Regions from separate parts of the Lactobacillus sp. UMNPBX4 genome, predicted to be linked through region 1. Evidence: predicted binding sites of a transcription regulator. Region 1 holds the regulator's gene; the other holds the start of a gene.
The links. The regulator NrdR, encoded in region 1, represses ribonucleotide reductase genes. The targets are predictions, from matches to a motif close to ACACNATATATNGTGT.

Region 1 (10,815 bases):
TTAAAGGTTGGCTTGCGTAAGAAAAACAACTTAGATTGCTTAGTAGAATAACTTAGCCATTTCATAATTTTTACACCCAAAAAAGCAGTCAAAATTATGAAAACACAATTAATCAAAAACAAATAACTTGATCCTAAAAAATATTTAAGATTGCCTGCTGCAATTGAATACCCTATCGTACAAGCTGGTGGCATTAAGGCTGTTGCAATCGCTACACCAGGTACGATATTATTTGCTTCTTTTTTACGTGCACCGATTATTCCAGCAACTCCTCCAAAAAACGCAATCATTACATCCCAAATCGTTGGTGAAGTTCGTGCAATAATTTCTTGGCTAGCATAAGTCAAAGGAGAAAAATGAAAATAAATTGTAGATGCAGCTAAACTAATAATAATTTCTGCTAATAATGAAATCGTTCCTTTACGCAGCAAAGTAACATCATATAAAGCAAGGCCTGTGCCAATTGCTAGCAGCGGTCCCATCAAAGGTGAAATTAACATTGCACCAATAATAGTAGCTGTTGAATTAACATTTAATCCAACACTTGCAATAAAAATTGCGCAAGTCAGAACAATCAAACTTTCAATATTCAAAGTTCCATCTGCACTAATCTTAGATAAAAATTGAGAAGTTAAATAATTTTTTCGCTGGCGTATTATCATCTTATTTAGTCTAATCCTCATGAAAAAAGCACTGAATTAAGATTTCAGTGCAAAATATAAAAATGTGATTGAATAATCAATAAAATTATTATAACCTATTTGACTAATTTTTTGCTCTTATAGCAATAATATAAAAATGAATTATCTGCTCCATTTCCTACTCTCAGTGCATCTACTTTATCATTATTACTTTTATCTTTTTTCTTTATAGCAACATAAGTGTGTCCTGAATCTGCTCTATCGCTAGATAGCCAGCCATTAGCAGCAAAACCTGGTGTTTTATGAAATTTGAAATCAGTAGCTTCATACTGAGAAGTACCAACCTTTTGAGCTAATTTATATCCTGATTTCTTATCAGCCTTAGCTAATTTTTTAGTCCACTTAATTGCTTTATTACTGCTCAACATTTTATACAATTTGATTTTATTAAATGTATGCGTTGTGATTTTAAGCTTCTTGATTTCGCCTTCATGCTTATAGTACCATGTTCCGCGAGTTTTCTTTGGCGTAGTAAATAAGTTCTTAGCTCCCCAGGATGCAGCATCCACTCTATTTTGACCCATTACAATAATAGCTAACATAAATAGCGCAGTTGTCATAAATATAATGAGTTTATTTTTCACGTTTATCACCTTCCCTTATATAACTGCTATTTTCATTATTTCATTAAAATATTTCATAAAAGTTAAAGGCGATTACATTTTTTTTACTTCTTAATTACAAACGTAAAAAATCAATTACATTAGTTTTACCAACAAAAAAAACGTATGCAATAAAGCCGTCTTAATTAGACCTAGCATAGCATACGTTTTTTATTTTATTTTTTAATTATATTAATTAATTTTCTCTTGAGTATGACTTAACATCTGCATCAATTTCGTTAATGAAGTCATCAAGACTCTTAGAAATTTCTTCGTCAGTACCGTAACGACGTACGTTAACCTTACCTGACTTCATTTCTTCATCACCTAATACCAAAGTGTAAGGTACCTTTTGGGTTTGTGATTCACGAATCTTGTAACCCATCTTTTCGTTTCTGTCATCAACTTCTACTCTGAAGCCGCGCTTAGCAAGTTCTGCACGAACCTTTTCAGCGTATTCGCCGTGAGCTTCGTTGTTAACTGGAATGATTTCTGCTTGAACTGGTGCAAGCCAAGTTGGGAAGGCACCCTTGTAAATTTCAGTAAGGTAAGCAATGAATCTTTCCATAGTACCAACAATACCACGGTGAATCATAACTGGACGGTGTTCTTCCCCATCTTGACCAACGTAAGTTAAACCAAATCTTTCTGGAAGCATGAAGTCAAGTTGGATAGTTGACATAGTTTCATCATTACCCAAAGCAGTCTTAGTTTGAATATCAAGCTTAGGACCGTAAAAGGCTGCTTCACCTTCAGCTTCAACATAGTCAAGGCCAAGGTCATCCATCGCACCTTTAAGCATCTTTTGACTTCTTTCCCACATTTCGTCGTTTGCAAAGTACTTGTCAGTGTTCTTTGGATCACGGTATGAAAGTCTGAAGTAGTAATCAGTAATATCGAAGTCCTTGTATACGTCCATGATCAACTTCAAGATCTTAGCAAATTCAGTTTGAACTTGATCAAGTGCTACGAATGTGTGACCATCGTTCAAAGTCATTTCACGTACACGTTGAAGACCTGACAAAGCACCTGATTTTTCGTATCTGTGCATCATACCAAGTTCTGCAACACGAAGTGGAAGATCACGGTATGAACGAATGTGGTGCTTAAAGATTTGAATATGTGAAGGACAGTTCATTGGACGAAGTTCAAGCATTTCGCCATCACCCATGTCCATTGGTGGGAACATGTCATCACGGTAGTGTGCCCAGTGACCTGAAGTCTTGTAAGCATCAAGGTTCATAAGTACTGGAGTGTAAACGTGTTGGTAACCGTCAGCTACTTCACGGTCAATGATGTAGCGTTCAACAACACGACGAATAGTAGCACCCTTTGGCATCCAGTAAGGAAGACCTGCACCAACCTTAGGGTCAACGAAGAAGAGGTCAAGGTCACGACCGATAGTTCTGTGGTCACGTTCCTTAATTTCTTGACGGCGCTTAAGATCAGCCTTTAAATCAGCTTCCTTAAAGAATGCAGTACCAAAGATTCTTTGAAGCATTGGGTTTGATGACTTACCTAACCAGTAAGCACCAGCTACTGACAATAACTTAAATTGCTTAATCTTGCCAGTGTTTGGAAGTAAAGCATCAAAACCAAAGTCAACAAAATCGCCAAGCTTGTAAGCATCAACAGTATCGCCTTCAACCTTAGCAAGAAGTTCGCTCTTGAACTTATCATTCTTGTAAAGGTCTTCAAGTTCTGATTTAGCAATTTGAACGTGTTCAATCTTTTCACCGTTCTTAATTACCTTTTGCATAGCTTTTTCAAGCTTTGGTAATTCACCAACTTTAATTTGGTCATCTTTATCGGTGTCAACGTAGAAACCACCTTCATCGGCAACATGTTCACCTAAACGAAGTTCAGGATATTCACGCTTAGCTACAGCTTCAAATACAAAAGCAGCAGTAGCACGTAAAACGTCTAAGCCCTCTTCATCTTTATCAGTAATAATAGCAACTTCGCTATCACTATCAAGCTTGAAGTCAAGTGGCTTAATTTCACCATTAACCTTACCAGCAACAGCAGCTTTACCAAGTGAAGTTGCAATGTTGTGAGCTACGTCAGCAATAGTTAAACTTTCTTCAAAATCTTTCTTTGAGCCATCAGGCAAAGTGATTGAAAAACTCATATTTTCCTCCAGAAAAAATATAATAAAAAAAGTCCCAGTGCGAGAATGCACTGGGACGTTAATTAGCGTGGTTCCACCCAAAATTCAGGTTAGCGTAATCTAACCTCTTTACGGATTGATAAAGGCATCCAACCTAATATTAATAACTTTGGGAATAAGCGATTGGGGTAACTTTCTAATGAAGAACTTCCAGAACAAGGTTCTTCTCTCTGAATCGAAAGCTATCATGTCTCGCTTAATTAACTCTCATTATACGCACGAAACTTTTAGATGCAAGACCTTTTTTAAAATTAATGCAAAGAATTTCTTCGATCGGGTCCAGAAACCACAACTTCTTTAGCTAAAAAACGTACTCGCTGCATAAGTCTCCTAGCCTTTACTGGATCAGTCGCATTACGTGTTTCTTCAAAATGAGATTCTAATGCTTCCATGTCAAGATTAGATGAGAAAAATGTTGGTAAAACATTATCCATCCGAGCTTGTAAAATTACACCCAATACGTCATCTCGTGACCATTGACTGAGACTCTCAGCACCAATATCATCTAAAATCAATAAATCACATTCAGACAAACGGCGAATTTCACTTTGCAAACTATTGTCGTCAAAATGACTTGCTAATCCGGCTATAAAAGTTGGCACATGCAAGAACACAACATTTTTATTCATGTTCGTGACCACATAATTAGCTAATCCCGCTAAAATATATGTCTTACCAACACCAAAATCACCTGACAAATATAGTCCCTGAATATGCGGATTTTGCTTATATTTTCTTAAAAAGTCGTAGATCAAAGTTAAAACTTGTTTACGATCATCATTTACATCAATTTCACTCAAACTCACATCATGAAGACGAGTCGGAACATCGATTAGTTGTAATCTTCGCTCGGCAGCTTGCTTGCGATCTTGAGCTAATTTTGCCTTAGTTGGCACATACCGAATATCAATTACTTTACCATTCAAAAATAATTGGGGAGCATACCCTGCCATCACCTTACTCGCAGTATGTTTTTGAGAATAATACTCATACAAGTTAGATATACTATTTCGAATCATCTTTTGATCAATTTTATCTGCATTTGCATGAATAAATGACTGCACATCAGGATCACGCAAGGCTTGTTCTATCAAAGATTGTTCATCACCCAGATTACGCTCTTTTACAATCTTTTTAATTACATTGCCAATTGGCTCCATTTTTTCACCTACTTCCAATTATCTTTGAATCCTATTTATTATTTAAATCCTTAAATAAATTCTTCAATTGCTCGGTAGAAATGCCAGCATCCCTATCAGCCTTTTTCTTACTCCAATCAGTGCCTTTTTCGACTCGCTTTTGATAAGTTCGAACAGATTTTTTCTTACCAAAGCTATTGCGCCGCTTTTTCACATATTGCAAAGCCTGTACGGCTGTAGCTACGCCATGTTGCAGCCAGTCATTGGCAATCTTATAAGCCAAATTAGAACTAACTACTGTGTCATAAGTAAGACATGTATAGGTCAAAATGTTGATTAAGTCTTCAGGCAACCCATACTGGGTGTGCAAATTATTAATAATCTGCTTCTCATTGGCACTAGTTATACCGCCTTTTTGCGTTTTTATTTTATACAAAAATTCAGCGGGTGAACTCTCATTAGCTGCTTTTAACAGCTTTTTATCATGGTCATCCATATCTTTAATCACAGCTAATGCCTTTTTTTGCCCTTCATTTAACTGCTTTTGTACATTTTCTCTAGTATTAGCCCTCTTATAATTTTCCGCTAAAGTATTGCTAATGTCATGCATATTTAAGCTATATGAGCCATGAAGACATGGCAAGCTTTCATCTACAAATTCTTTTTCTGATAAGCCATACGTTTGGATTAAACCACGAATTTGATCTTTATTAAGGTCAATTTCACTAGCTGGAATTTGATAGCGATTATACTCCTGCTTGATAAAATCCCAATCAATACTATCGTGATCATTCACCTTGGCAGTTTCAACTTCATGAATCTTATTTTCTTGTGCGGCTTGAACCACATCACTAGACGGAGTGATTGCTTCATCCCCAGGTAAACGAAAAACATCAAAAAAGTTTGCTGACACGTCTTTAGCATTTTTAATAGGTTTTTCCCTTAATTTTGCTTCTTGAGCAAAAGCATGACTTAAATCATGAAAGGTTGATACACCAACCTTTTCTTTTAATAAACTAGCTAAAAGTGGCGTCGCAAAAAATTTGTCTGCAGCTGGAACTTGCAGCAATTTAAAAACTAAAACATTATTGAATACATTATCAGACAAAAGTGTTTGGACTAATCCCACAGCCTCTAATTTATGCAATGAATCAAATAATTGTTTCAAGCTGCAATCCAATTGCTCTTGCAATGAATATATCCCCTTCGAGTCGGAAATTATGCCATACGGATCATAATTTTGAATCAAAGTCTGATATAGCGCTACTGCTACTGCACCTACTAACGGTTGATATAATTTGATTAAAACTTTTTCATCTTCGGGAAAAAGCTTCACACGATTGGCTACATAATAAAGATGTTTGGGATCAGACGTCTCAAACATGACTAATTGCCCTTACCTTTCTTAGCCATCATGTCTTCCATAGTCTTCATGAAGCTAGACATATCTTTAAATTCACGATAAATAGATGCAAAACGAATGTAAGCCACATCATCAAGATCAGCCAATTCATCCATAACGTATTGACCAATCTTCTTAGATGAAATTTCACTAATGCCTTGCTTTCTTACTTTATTTTCAACATGATCAACCAATTGCTCAAATTGCTCACTGCTAATTGGTCGTTTCTGTCCTGCAGCCATTACACCATGCAAGATTTTCTTGCGATTAAATGGTTCACGCGTACCGTCATTTTTAATTACAAGTAACGGAGTTGTTTCTACTCTTTCAAAAGTTGTAAAACGAAAACCACAATTTTCACACTCTCTGCGTCGTCTGATTGCACGGTTTTCATCACTAGGACGTGAATCAATAACGCGGGAGGCATTTTGATGACAATTTGGACATTCCATAGCTATCCCTCTTCTTTGATCTTAATTAATATCTGTTCTAGTTTATTTTCTAATTCTTTTATTGTACCAGTATTTGCCACTACAAAATCGGCCATTTTTTCTTTTTCAGCTAATGGCATCTGACTATTAATCCGCATTCTTGCTTCCTCGTCAGATAGATTATTACGCTTTTTTAAACGTTCAATCTGTATTTGCTCAGGAAGGGTAATCACTAAAACTCCATTAGCTACATGTTTTTTATCCAATCCCGCTTCAAAATACACTGGTGCATCTAAAATAACAAGAGCAAAATTCTGATATTCTTTTATCTTTGCTACTGTTTTATCGAAAATTAACGGATGCGTCAACTGATTTAATTCAGACAAGGCTCTTTTATTACTAAAAACTAATTGCCCTAATTTTTTACGATTTATTGTTTGGTCTGAATTTAAATATTCTACCCCAAAATGATCTTTAATCGCTTGCCAAGATGCATTGCCGGGTTTCATCAGTTCGTGGGCAATTTGATCACAGTCAATAATCGGAATGTTTTTCTTTTTAAAAAAATCATCAGCAGTACTTTTACCGGTGGCAATTCCACCTGTTAATGCTAAGACATAACTCATTTATAAATCACCTGACAATGAGGACAAAAAGTGGTTCCCCGACCATTAACCTTAATTTTTTCAAATTTAGTACCACAAACTGGGCAGGGCTCACCTACATGACCGTAAACTTGCAATTTACTTTGAAAGCCACCAACTTGTCCATTCGCATTCAAAAAGGAATGAACCGTAGTACCTTGCAGCTTAATTGCTTCGGCAATAATCTTATTAATCTGATCATGTAATTCAGATACTTTTTCTACAGGAATTTTATTGGCCTGACTTAAAGGATGAATCTTGGTTCGCCAAAGAACCTCATCAACATAAATATTACCTAGACCAGCTACTACTGATTGATCAAGCAAAGTGTTTTTGATATTTTTCTTCTTACGCTTTAAGCCATTGATTAAATATTCTGAAGTAAATTTAGAACTATTTGGTTCTACTCCAAGCTTACCAATCCCTGTAGTTTGTCTTTCGGTGCCAGTTAAAATTAGCTGCATCCGCCCAAATTTGCGCACATCATTATACCGCAACGCTGTTCCATCAGTAAAAACAAACTCAACGTGATCGTGTTTATCCTTAGGCGCATCAGACGCAGTTAAATGATACTTTCCTTCCATTCGCAAATGAGAAACAATCGTTAAATTATCACTCAAGCGAATAAGCAAATACTTGGCGTAGCGATCAATATCGATAATCTTTTTACCAGGCAATTCAGATAAAAATTTTTCATGATCAGTCGCCACAATTTTTGGATACCACAAAATCACTTTTTTAATAGTTTTTCCCTTAACTAAAGGAAGCAGTGTTCTTCGAACTGTTTCAACTTCAGGCATTTCAGGCATTTTATCACCTACTTTGCATCATACCAATTGTGTCCCCAGCCAGAATCAGCAATCAATGGCACGTCCAACTTAACAGCTGATTGCATTACTTCAGGCACAATCTTTTTAATTGTTTCTAGCTCATCTTTTGGTACATCAAAAATCAATTCATCGTGTACCTGCACTACCATTTTAGTCTTCAAATGTAGTTCATCTAACTTCTTTTGCATGTTAATCATTGCAATTTTAATAATATCGGCAGCTGAACCTTGAATTGGTGAATTAATAGCAGTTCTTTCAGCAAAGGCACGAACGGTGTATTTCTTAGCATGAATATCTGGCAAGTATCTGCGACGGTGCATGATTGTTTCGGCATAGCCCTTGTCACGTGCTTCTTGTACTGCTTTATTCATGTAATCCTTGATTTGAGGATATTGTTCGAAGTAGTTGTCGATAAATTCTTGAGCACGTTTTCTAGAAATACCTAAATTCTTGGACAAACCATAATCGGAAATACCATAAACGATACCGAAGTTAACAGCCTTAGCGTGACGACGCATCAGTGGCGTTACTTGATCTGGTGAATCCAAGTGGAAAATTTTCATCGCGGTATGTGAGTGAATATCATAACCGGTCTTGAAGGCTTCTTGCATGTTTTGATCGCCCGAAACGTGAGCTAAAACACGAAGTTCAACTTGTGAGTAGTCGCAAGAGAAAATGTAGCCGTCTGGTTCACTTGGCACGAAAGCTTTTCTGATTTGCTTACCCTCTTCGGTACGGGTAGGGATGTTCTGCAAGTTAGGATCCACACTGGAAAGTCGACCAGTTGCAGTCAAAGTTTGCAAGTAACGTGTATGTACACGACCATCTGGTTGGATAACGTCAAGCAGCCCCTTTACATAGGTAGATTGAATCTTGGCAATTTGACGGTAATCCAAAATTTCACTAACGATTGGACTTTGTGTCTTCAATTGATCAAGCACTTCAACTGAAGTTGAGTAACCAGTCTTGGTCTTCTTGATTGGTGGTAAACCAAGCTTTTCAAACAAAATGTGACCTAATTGCTTAGGTGAATTCAAATTGAACTTTTCACCAGCTTGACTGTAAATCTTGTCTTCAAGCTCTTTCAACTTAATGGCAAATTCATTTTGCAACTGAAGCAAAGTGCTGGCTTCAACCTTCATCCCGTTCATTTCCATTCTGGCTAAAACACGAGCAGTTGGGATTTCGATTGTGTCAAACAAAGCATCCTGTTCGTGTTCTTTAAGCTTTTTAAGAAGCTCCGGCTTAAGCTTTTCAATGGCGTTGACCTTGGAAGCTAAGTGGTTGAACAATTCATCGTCATCATCGGGAACATGTTCACTCTTACCTTTGCCGTAGACTTCAAGGTCGGTCTTAACGGAATAATCCCCATAAAGATGGGCAATTTCACCAAGATCATTAGAGTTGTTTTCATTATTGATCAAGTAGGATGCCAAAAGCATGTCGTAATCAAGACCGTGAGTGTGCATGCCCAAACGATGTGCAGCAACCATTGTTTTCTTTAGGTCAAAGACATTCTTCTTAATCTTTTCGTCTTCTAAGATGTGCTTGATATTATCTTCTTCAAGCAATTCAACATCTCTTGAAACGTAGATCTTGTCGTTAATCTTCAAGCTGAAGCCAACAAAAGGAGCTAAGTGATAGTTAGCACCGAGCATTTCTAGATAAAATTCAACAGTGTCTTTTTCAGTAGCTTTGACATCTTTAACATTGTCATCATTTAAAACGGTGTATTCAACTTTTTCAACATCTGCACTACCTTGACCAGCACCTGAAGCATTAAGTTCTGCCAAAAACTTGCGGAAGTTCATCTTTTCGTAGAATTGACGCAGTTTCTCATAATCAACTGGTTGACGTTTTACATCATCAATATCGAGTGTAACTGGTGAATCACGGTCAATAGTGGCAAGCTTTTTAGCTAAAAAAGCCTTGTCTTTATCATGAATTAAACGTTCCTTACGCTTAGATTTCTTCATTTCATCAATATGATCGTAAAGATTTTCTACTGAACCATATTCTTGAATTAAATTAGAAGCTGTCTTAGGACCAATACCTTCGACACCTGGGTAGTTATCAGAGTTATCACCCATTAAGGCCTTCATGTCGATGAATTCGGTTGGAGTTACCCCATTAACTTCCTTCATATGTTCTGGTGTATAAGCTTCAAGTTGAGAAACACCAGATTTAGTTACTTCGACAGTCGTCTTGTCGGACGCAAGTTGGGTCAAGTCGCGGTCACCAGTTACGATCGTGGTTGTGAACCCGGCCTTTTCACCCTTCGCAGCAAAAGTACCAATGATGTCGTCTGCTTCGTAATTCTTTAATTCATAAGTTTTAATGCCTAAATCATGCAGCATTTCTTGAATATAAGGCATTTGTTCAAGTAACTCCTCTGGAGTTTTCGCACGTCCGCCTTTGTATTCACCATACATTTTTGTTCTAAAAGTGACTTTTCCTGCATCAAAAGCTACCAATACGTGGGTTGGATCAACGTCTTTTAAAAGGACATCGAGCATGTTCTTAAAAGCGTAAATGGCATTAGTGTGCAGGCCGTCCGGACTCTTGAAAGATTCTAGTTGACGATAAAGAGCGTAAAAGGCTCTGAAAGCTACAGAGTTACCATCGATTAGAAGTAATTTTTTATCTGCCATTTTATTCCCCTTTTATAAAAATTGTTCTCTATACTTACTTATCTATTTTACCAGTTTCAAGGGTAATCTTTTAATAGGAAGTTTAATGTAAAAGAAAAAAGCTCCACTTTTATGGAGCCTTTAAATATTAACCTTTCTGATTAGCCTACAATTAGCTTTAAAAGGAATAACAGAAAGCATATATTGATTTCAATCCACGCACTCATATAAATGCGACCATAATTTTAAAAATTGTTTTAACAACA
Region 2 (7,353 bases), on a different contig from region 1:
GAAACTTACCGCAACATAACCTAAAAAGGATGACCAGCCACCCCAAATTGACATGCCGAAATTGATTAACAAGCCATATACGTAACCCAGAAGGGTAGCTACGATAACTTGCATCCAGAAGTGTTGCTTTAGTGGGGTGGTTTTGTCAAGTAGGATTACTACTAAAACACAACCAACATAAGCCATAATCTGGGGGATAGTCCAAATTCCAAAGCCTAGATAAATATTGGACAAGATCATGGTCAATGCGGATAGGGCAAAGCCAAAGCCAGCACCCATTGTTAGGGTCACAATCATAATCATATCAGTTACGGGCTGTACGTTAGGGATATCGATGATTTTAAAAATTCTGAGTGTTACACACATAGCAACCAAAATCGCTAGGAGTGCTAAAGATCTAATCTGAACTCTTTCTTTGGTAAGCATTTTACTTGATCCCGGCTAGCTTCCAGACAACACGGTCGTTTCTATGCAATGGTTGTTGGTATGCTCCTTTAGAAGCATACTTGCCATTAATGGTGTAAGTCCAGTAGATATTCTTACTCTTATTTTGGCTTCTGCCAGCAATACTAGTAACAAAGCCATTAGTGCTTTTAACGTGCCAACCTTTTTTCAAACCGGTGATCACTTTAGCATTTTTCTTAACCTTAAAACTCTTGTGTGAGAAGGCCTTGTTGCCCTTCTTTAAGGTGTAATGAACTTTAATGTAAGAAGCAGCTTGGACGTTGCTGGTTGGTGCAACGCCAGTGAAAAGTAGGCTAACAAATACGGCACCGGTAGTAGTTAAGCTTAATAATTTTGTTTTAGTCATTTGTTTTTCTCCTTATGATTATTTCATTTTAGCTAAAGTAAATTTAACTTTATCTTTGTTATTAACAGTTTGTTCATTAGCGCCTTTAGAGGCAAACTTATTGTTAATTGTGTAGGTCCAATAAATCTTTTTCTTAGGATTTTGAGTTTTGCCGTCAATTGCAGTGATAAAGCCTTTGGTTTCCTTAACTTTCCAGGCCTTTTTTAAACCAGCAATTACTTTAGCTTTTTTAGGAACTTTTATGGTTTTCTTATCAAAGGTCTTTTTACCTTCTTTTAAAGTGTAATTAACCGAAATTTGGTTAGTTGTGCTTTTTTTAGTAGCTGAATTATTATTTGAGCATGCAGTTAAGGCTAACGTAAAGAAAGTAATAATTGCAAAAAATAGATTAATTTTACGTTTACTCATACTCTTCAATTCCATTCCTCCAAATAAATTTATTTAATTGGGCAGGCGCCACCAGCACAATCTGATTGGTCGACTAGCTCTAGTCCTTTTTGATCATCATTTTGCTTAGCAAAAACTTTTTCAACATCATCAGTAATCAATGCGGCTCTAGCCTCGTAAGTCTGCTTGTCAATTGGTTCCTTCGGAGCTTGTTTAAGTGAGCCACCGTAATAAGGAAGAAGTGAAGTTGACTTAATAATATGGCGATATTGGTAAAGTAGTGGGGCAATTTGATCACTTTCATCGCTTTGGAAAGTAACGGTACAACTAACAGCATTGTCGGACCAATAAGTTTGCAAAAATGCTTGTGTCGCAAATTGTTCCGCGATGGAAACAGTGCCGGCTGAGGCAAAGTTTTTGCTGTCGGCGTGAGCTGCACGAAGTGGAAATTCAACACAGATTGTATTTGGTGTGTAAATATCTGGTTCAGTGTGGTAGCCACATTCTTTTAAGGCTGGCAAAAGTGGGTCGCTAGCTTGGAAACGAATCCGTTGAATCAAGTAACCAGCATAGTGGAAGTGCATTCCTTCGCTGACTCCAGCCAATTTCGCTACCGTACCTGAAGGTTTAACTGTGGTGTGCTTAATTGATTCATTGCAGCCTAATTCCTTGCTGTAGGTCTTGTCTGCGTCAACTACAGCTTGGTAAAGGCTGTCAACCATCTTAACCGCTTGAGGGTCATAGATTGGCTTCTTGATCTTTTGCCCATTTTCTTGATCAACTGCATCCTCAAAGCCAGTTACAACTCTGTGACCGAGATCATTTAAAAGCCAGTCTTGAATTCCTGACATTGAAACCCCGATTCGGCGATTTTTATGGATGATTTCGCGTGAAATTTCCCAATCATAGGGACTGAAGGTAACTCGCTTGGTGTAGCGAGCAGCTAAGCCAAAGGCTTCCTTGAGGTCCCAGCCTTCTTGTTCCGCTACATAAGGGAAGACCTCAAACAAATTACATGGTTCACCATTAGCTAGAGAAATCTCACCACAAGGGTTGGTGCCTTCAACGCTGTCGTCAATGCCGGCCTGATAACCATCAACGATTCGGCCATAATTGCGTGAAAGATCAAGATTGACGATTCCTGGTTCACCGTTATGCAAAATTCCGTCAGAAATTGGGCCATAATTATTAAATTTAGAGTTAATTGCGACACTGTTGTTAGAAGCCCAGCGGTGATGATAAAGTTTTTCCTTATCTTGCTTCATCTTAATAAAGTCTTGATTATCGCTAGAGCCAAGAGCAAGTTCAGCAGAGCGACGGACATTGCCTGCAACAACTGTTTTACCAATCAAGTTACAAATATCAGTGCCGTCAACGGCAGTAAGCTTACTATTAACGCGAGCATTGATAACGTTGTTGATATCAATAAGCATCTCAACTAAAGGCATTGGGCCTGAAGCCGTACCACCGAAGCCATGGATCTTAGCACCATATGGACGAATGTCAGAGATATCGAGTGCTAATTTGATTTTGTGGTCTGGATTAGTGGCGTTAAAGTGCATGTCGATTAAACGGGCATTAGCTAAGACCCAACCTTCACGGGTGTCAGGCAGTTTGTAATAAATTGTGTCGTCAGGTACACTTTGCTTTTCCCATTTGTCTTTGTCGATGGCACCGACCTTGAGGGATGCCTCGTAAGATGGACTCTTTTTGTCGATGATTACGGCTAAATCCACTTTATTGTCGACGGAAGGAATTTGAGCGATATTTTCGTTGACCACTGAAAAACCAACACCGCCGCCCTTCATTAATTGGTCAAATAAGAAGGAGAAAGGCATTGAAACGGCTTTTTGCTCAGGATTAAGATAAGCAGGCGCAATGTGGCTATCGCCGTATTTTTGTGGGCGAATTGCAATGAACCAGCAGTTATTTAAGGAATCACCGTTCCGCTTTTGATAATCAGTACCTGAAATCCAAAGATTACGACCAGACGGAGTAGCAGCTAAGCCATAGACTAAACGAAATAGTTTTTGTGCTTCATTAGTTAACTCCGTAATTACTTCTGCAGAAGGATTATCATGCAAGCGCGGATCAAGGTTAATATTACCTTCAATAACTCGTTTGACAGTTTCATCCCAATTCTCAGCTCTATTTTGGTCAGGAAGCCAGCGGGCATAAGTTCTCTTGTAGGTAACCCAACCTAATTCTCCCCAATGAGGTTTAACTTCTTGTTTCACTGAATCGATAAAGTCAGGATCCAGCTTAATTCTTGTGGTAGGCATAAAAAACTCACTCCTAAAAGTTACTATTGTTTCACAAAACACATTATCTATGAATACATTTATGATAATACCACAATATGTTGTGTTATGCATTAAAAATTTTTCACATAAAAGGGACTTGCATTCTACAATTTAGGTTAGTAATAGGGGTTGAGAAAAATAAAAAAATATTCAGCAACAAATTTGCTACTGAATATTTTGAGATTAATTGATAGGGGTTGAAAAGTAAATTTTATTTGTTATAGAAAATATAGAAAAAGGATTGTTCAAGAAATTATTTTACGAAACCTGCAGTGAACCAAGTGTTGGCACTAGGCTTAAGTGACCAACCAGAGATCTTCTTGTTAACAGCAGTTACAGAGTATTGGTTGGTAGTTGGCACAACGTATGCTTCATCATACATCCACTTTTGCCACTTCTTGAAGGCATTAGCACGGTAAGTAGGATTGAAGGCCTTCTCTGAGTCGATATCAGCCAAAAGCTTAGTTTGCTTAGGTGAAACGAAACGAGCAAAGTTGTATGGTGCAGCTTCATTGTAAAGGTCGTTAGGGGATGGTTCACTTGAAAGTGACCAACCACCTTCGAAGACGTCGATTCTTGGATCGTCAGATTGGACAGCTTGTACCCAGTTGTTGAATTCCATTAGACGGCCGCCGACAAATTTAACATCCAAACCAACTTTCTTCCATTGTTGGATGTAGTTTCTCCAAACAGGTTCAGCGGTAGTTGAGTTGTTTCTAACAGCCAAGTTAATTACTAACTTCTTACCGTTAGGTTGAACTCTGTATTCACCCTTCTTCTTGTAGCCGGCTTTATCCAATAATTCGTTAGCCTTCTTCAAGTTGTATGGGTAACCCTTGATTGACTTGTCAGTATAATCACCAAATTGTTCAGGGATCAAAGTGTTAACGCGGAAGGCCAAGCCGTGGTAGTAACGTTTAGCGACTGCATCAACGTTCATTGCATAAGCCATAGCTTTACGTAATGATGGATTATTCATCTTAGAATTCTTGTTTTCAACGTTTTTGCCAGCCTTTTTGTCCCATTTACCTACCTTAAAGCCTAAGTAGCTATAAGATAGAGGCACATTGCCGATAAAGTTAGTGTCAGTGGCATTCTTAACATCTTCCCATTGGGTATTAACGACACCAGCAACGTCGAACTTGTGACTCTTGATGGCTTGAGTAACTGAGTTGGTACCGATGACTGTCATGGATACCTTTTCCAAGTTTGGCGTACCACGCCAGTAATGCGGGTTACGTTCCCAAGTGACAGATTGACCACGAACAAGCTTGCTTACGCGGAATGGGCCGTAGAAGAGTGGTTGTTTTCTAACCTTGTCACTAGACATCAACTTGGAGAATGGTACGTCCTTTAAGTAATGGTAAGGTTCAGCGTATTCCCAGAAGTAACCGTTACCTGATTGAAGCATACCAGGCTTCATTTGTTTAAAGTGAATTACGACCTTGCGGCCATTTTCGCCATCAGGCATCTCAATACCAGAAATCTTCTTGCTCTTGCCTTCGTGATATTCTGCTAAACCAACAATGTCGGCAAGAGAATCGGTATAACGTTGTGACTTGGAGTCTTTATTAGCAATAATTTCATAAGCGTATTCCACGTCTTTAGCATTAACTTGCTTGCCGTCTGACCACTTAACACCCTTCTTAACCTCGATAGTTACGGTCTTGGCTTTACGGTCAAGCTTAAAGGTAGCAGCACCTTTATTGTTAATCTTGTATTGATCGTTGACTGAGAATAACCCTTCTTGTCCTGGTTCTGCAACTTCAGTGTCAGTGGCAGTATCAGATAATTCTGGCAAGAAAATACCAGTGAAGGGACTATCTGACTCGATAGCGTAATTTAAGGTCCCACCTTTTTTAACACTTTTCACAGGAACAGTTTGACTGAACTTGTTATTTTCTAGTTGTCATGAACTGTGCAAAGTGTGCATGGTAACTGAAAAAGGTAAATACCTAGAAAGAAGGAAACTTTAAAATGACAAAAAATGAAGAAATCGAAATGAACGAGGGAAGTCATAAAAGTCCTAAAGAATGGGAAAAAATGGATTATGAAGCAAAATGTTTGCCGGATTTTAAGAATGATGATGACAAAACGGTAGCTAAAATTTATGAGACAGATAATTATGGTCAATTCAGCGTAGACAAAAAATTGTGTAATGATGATCGCATTAAATTACTTAAACTTAAGTACATTTTGAATCATGAGAGTTTGCCTCTAGTAGCTGTAAAAGAAAATCTAGGACAATGGGAAATTATTGTTGGTCAAGACAGTTATTGTGCAGCTAAAGAGCTACGAATTCCTATTTATTATTATGAAACTTTTGATTCTAAGCAGTTTCAACGATCTAACGATTTGTCATTTAATGATATGGAAGATTTATTAAAACATCTTTTACATAAATATAGTTTTGGTTGGTAGTTAGAAGGTTAATCTCTATGAAGAAAAAAGTAAAAGAACCACGTGCAAGACAGTTCATGTACGTACAAGACTTAGATCATCTAAAAGTAGATGAGAAAGATCTATCAACTATCTTGAAGCAATCAGGAGCGCTGGAGTGGGCGTATATTAAGCATGACCAAGATCCTCAAAAAAATCAGGATGGTAAGACTATCAGACCACATATCCATGTGGTTTTGAAGTATGAGAACCCCCAGAAAATCAGCTCTGTGGCAAGTATGTTTAAAGACCAGCCTCAGTATGTGGGAGTGTGGAAAGGCAGAATTGCTAATGCTTATTCTTACCTGTTGCATGAGACAGAGGAAGCACAAAGCCAAGGCAAGCATGTTTATAAAGCGAGTGATGTTGTGGCATCTTTTGATTTTGAAGCTCGGATGAAAAGTATTAGAGCCAAAGTTACTAAGAGCCCGAAATTCATTTCTTCTCTAATCGATCAATATGCCGAAAACAAGATTACTTACGACGAGCTTGAAAATCAGATTGGCATTTCTCAGCTTGCTAGACACAAAAAATTAATTGATCAAATCACTGAATTAAGGGCGGAAAAAGAGCATGAAAAATGGCTTAAGAGTTTTAAAGGCAAGAAAATGAAGGTCCTATGGTTATATGGTGCAGCAGGAGTAGGTAAAACTCGCTTTGCGGAATATTTGTTTAGAAATAAAAAGTACTCAATCCTTGGCAGTAGTCGTGATTATTTTCAAGATTACTGTGGTGAACACTTTGTAATTTTAAATGATTTACGCCCCAGAGATTTTAGTTATTCCGATTTACTTAGAATTCTGGATCCTTATCAACATGATAAGTCAGCACCTTCACGCTATCATGATAAGAAACTTAATTTAGAGGAAATTATTATTACAACGCCTTATGCACCTACCGATTTTTATAAATACGTTTTTATTGACGATAGGCGGGTAGATACGGATGAACAATTATTAAGGCGTATTCAACCAATTCACATTACGAAATCATTCATTAAAAAACGCCTAAAAACAAAAAAATCTAAGCAAAACGGTCAAAATAATGCTTAGATCTAGAAATTATTTTTTCTTTTTATATTATACGAGGATTTATAAAATGACTCAAAAAATTTTAAATAGTAAAGAACTTTGCCAAACTTTAGGTATTAGCACAACGCTTTTCTACAAACTAAAAAAATCAGGAATGCCTTATCACAAATTCCCAGGAAGTCGAGCATATTTTATCTTAGAAGAAGTAGAAAATTGGCTAGGAGAAGCGGGTTATCATCAAGAAACCACGTGGACTAAGTAAATTTGAGAGAGTAGAATGTAGGAGTAGCTTACGTTCTGCTCTTTTTATAGAATAAAAAGGGTAGTTAACGATGATTAAAAAAGTAATTAAAGGTAAACATGTTGGACAATGGAAAGTAAG

Region 2: a site for NrdR is predicted at 3,551-3,566, ahead of nrdJ (ribonucleoside-triphosphate reductase, adenosylcobalamin-dependent). Genes of this name have one in related genera too.

Annotation. Positions count from the first base shown of each region.
Region 1 is NZ_PCZF01000024.1:20,311-31,125, forward strand. It holds gene CP355_RS06055 (DUF389 domain-containing protein) at 1-662, opposite strand, end outside; gene CP355_RS06060 (hypothetical protein) at 758-1,294, opposite strand; gene thrS (threonine--tRNA ligase) at 1,500-3,434, opposite strand; gene dnaI (primosomal protein DnaI) at 3,725-4,633, opposite strand; gene CP355_RS06075 (replication initiation and membrane attachment family protein) at 4,665-5,996, opposite strand; gene nrdR (transcriptional regulator NrdR) at 5,999-6,466, opposite strand; gene coaE (dephospho-CoA kinase) at 6,469-7,071, opposite strand; gene mutM (DNA-formamidopyrimidine glycosylase) at 7,068-7,898, opposite strand; gene polA (DNA polymerase I) at 7,907-10,570, opposite strand.
Region 2 is NZ_PCZF01000036.1:3,648-11,000, forward strand. It holds gene CP355_RS07345 (ECF transporter S component) at 1-426, opposite strand, end outside; gene CP355_RS07350 (DUF4430 domain-containing protein) at 428-811, opposite strand; gene CP355_RS07355 (DUF4430 domain-containing protein) at 830-1,219, opposite strand; gene nrdJ (ribonucleoside-triphosphate reductase, adenosylcobalamin-dependent) at 1,249-3,480, opposite strand; partial or broken gene CP355_RS07365 (oligopeptide ABC transporter substrate-binding protein) at 3,755-5,395, opposite strand; gene CP355_RS07370 (hypothetical protein) at 5,479-5,922, shown strand; gene CP355_RS07375 (Rep family protein) at 5,940-6,992, shown strand; gene CP355_RS07380 (AlpA family transcriptional regulator) at 7,039-7,233, shown strand; gene CP355_RS10790 (hypothetical protein) at 7,304-7,353, shown strand, end outside.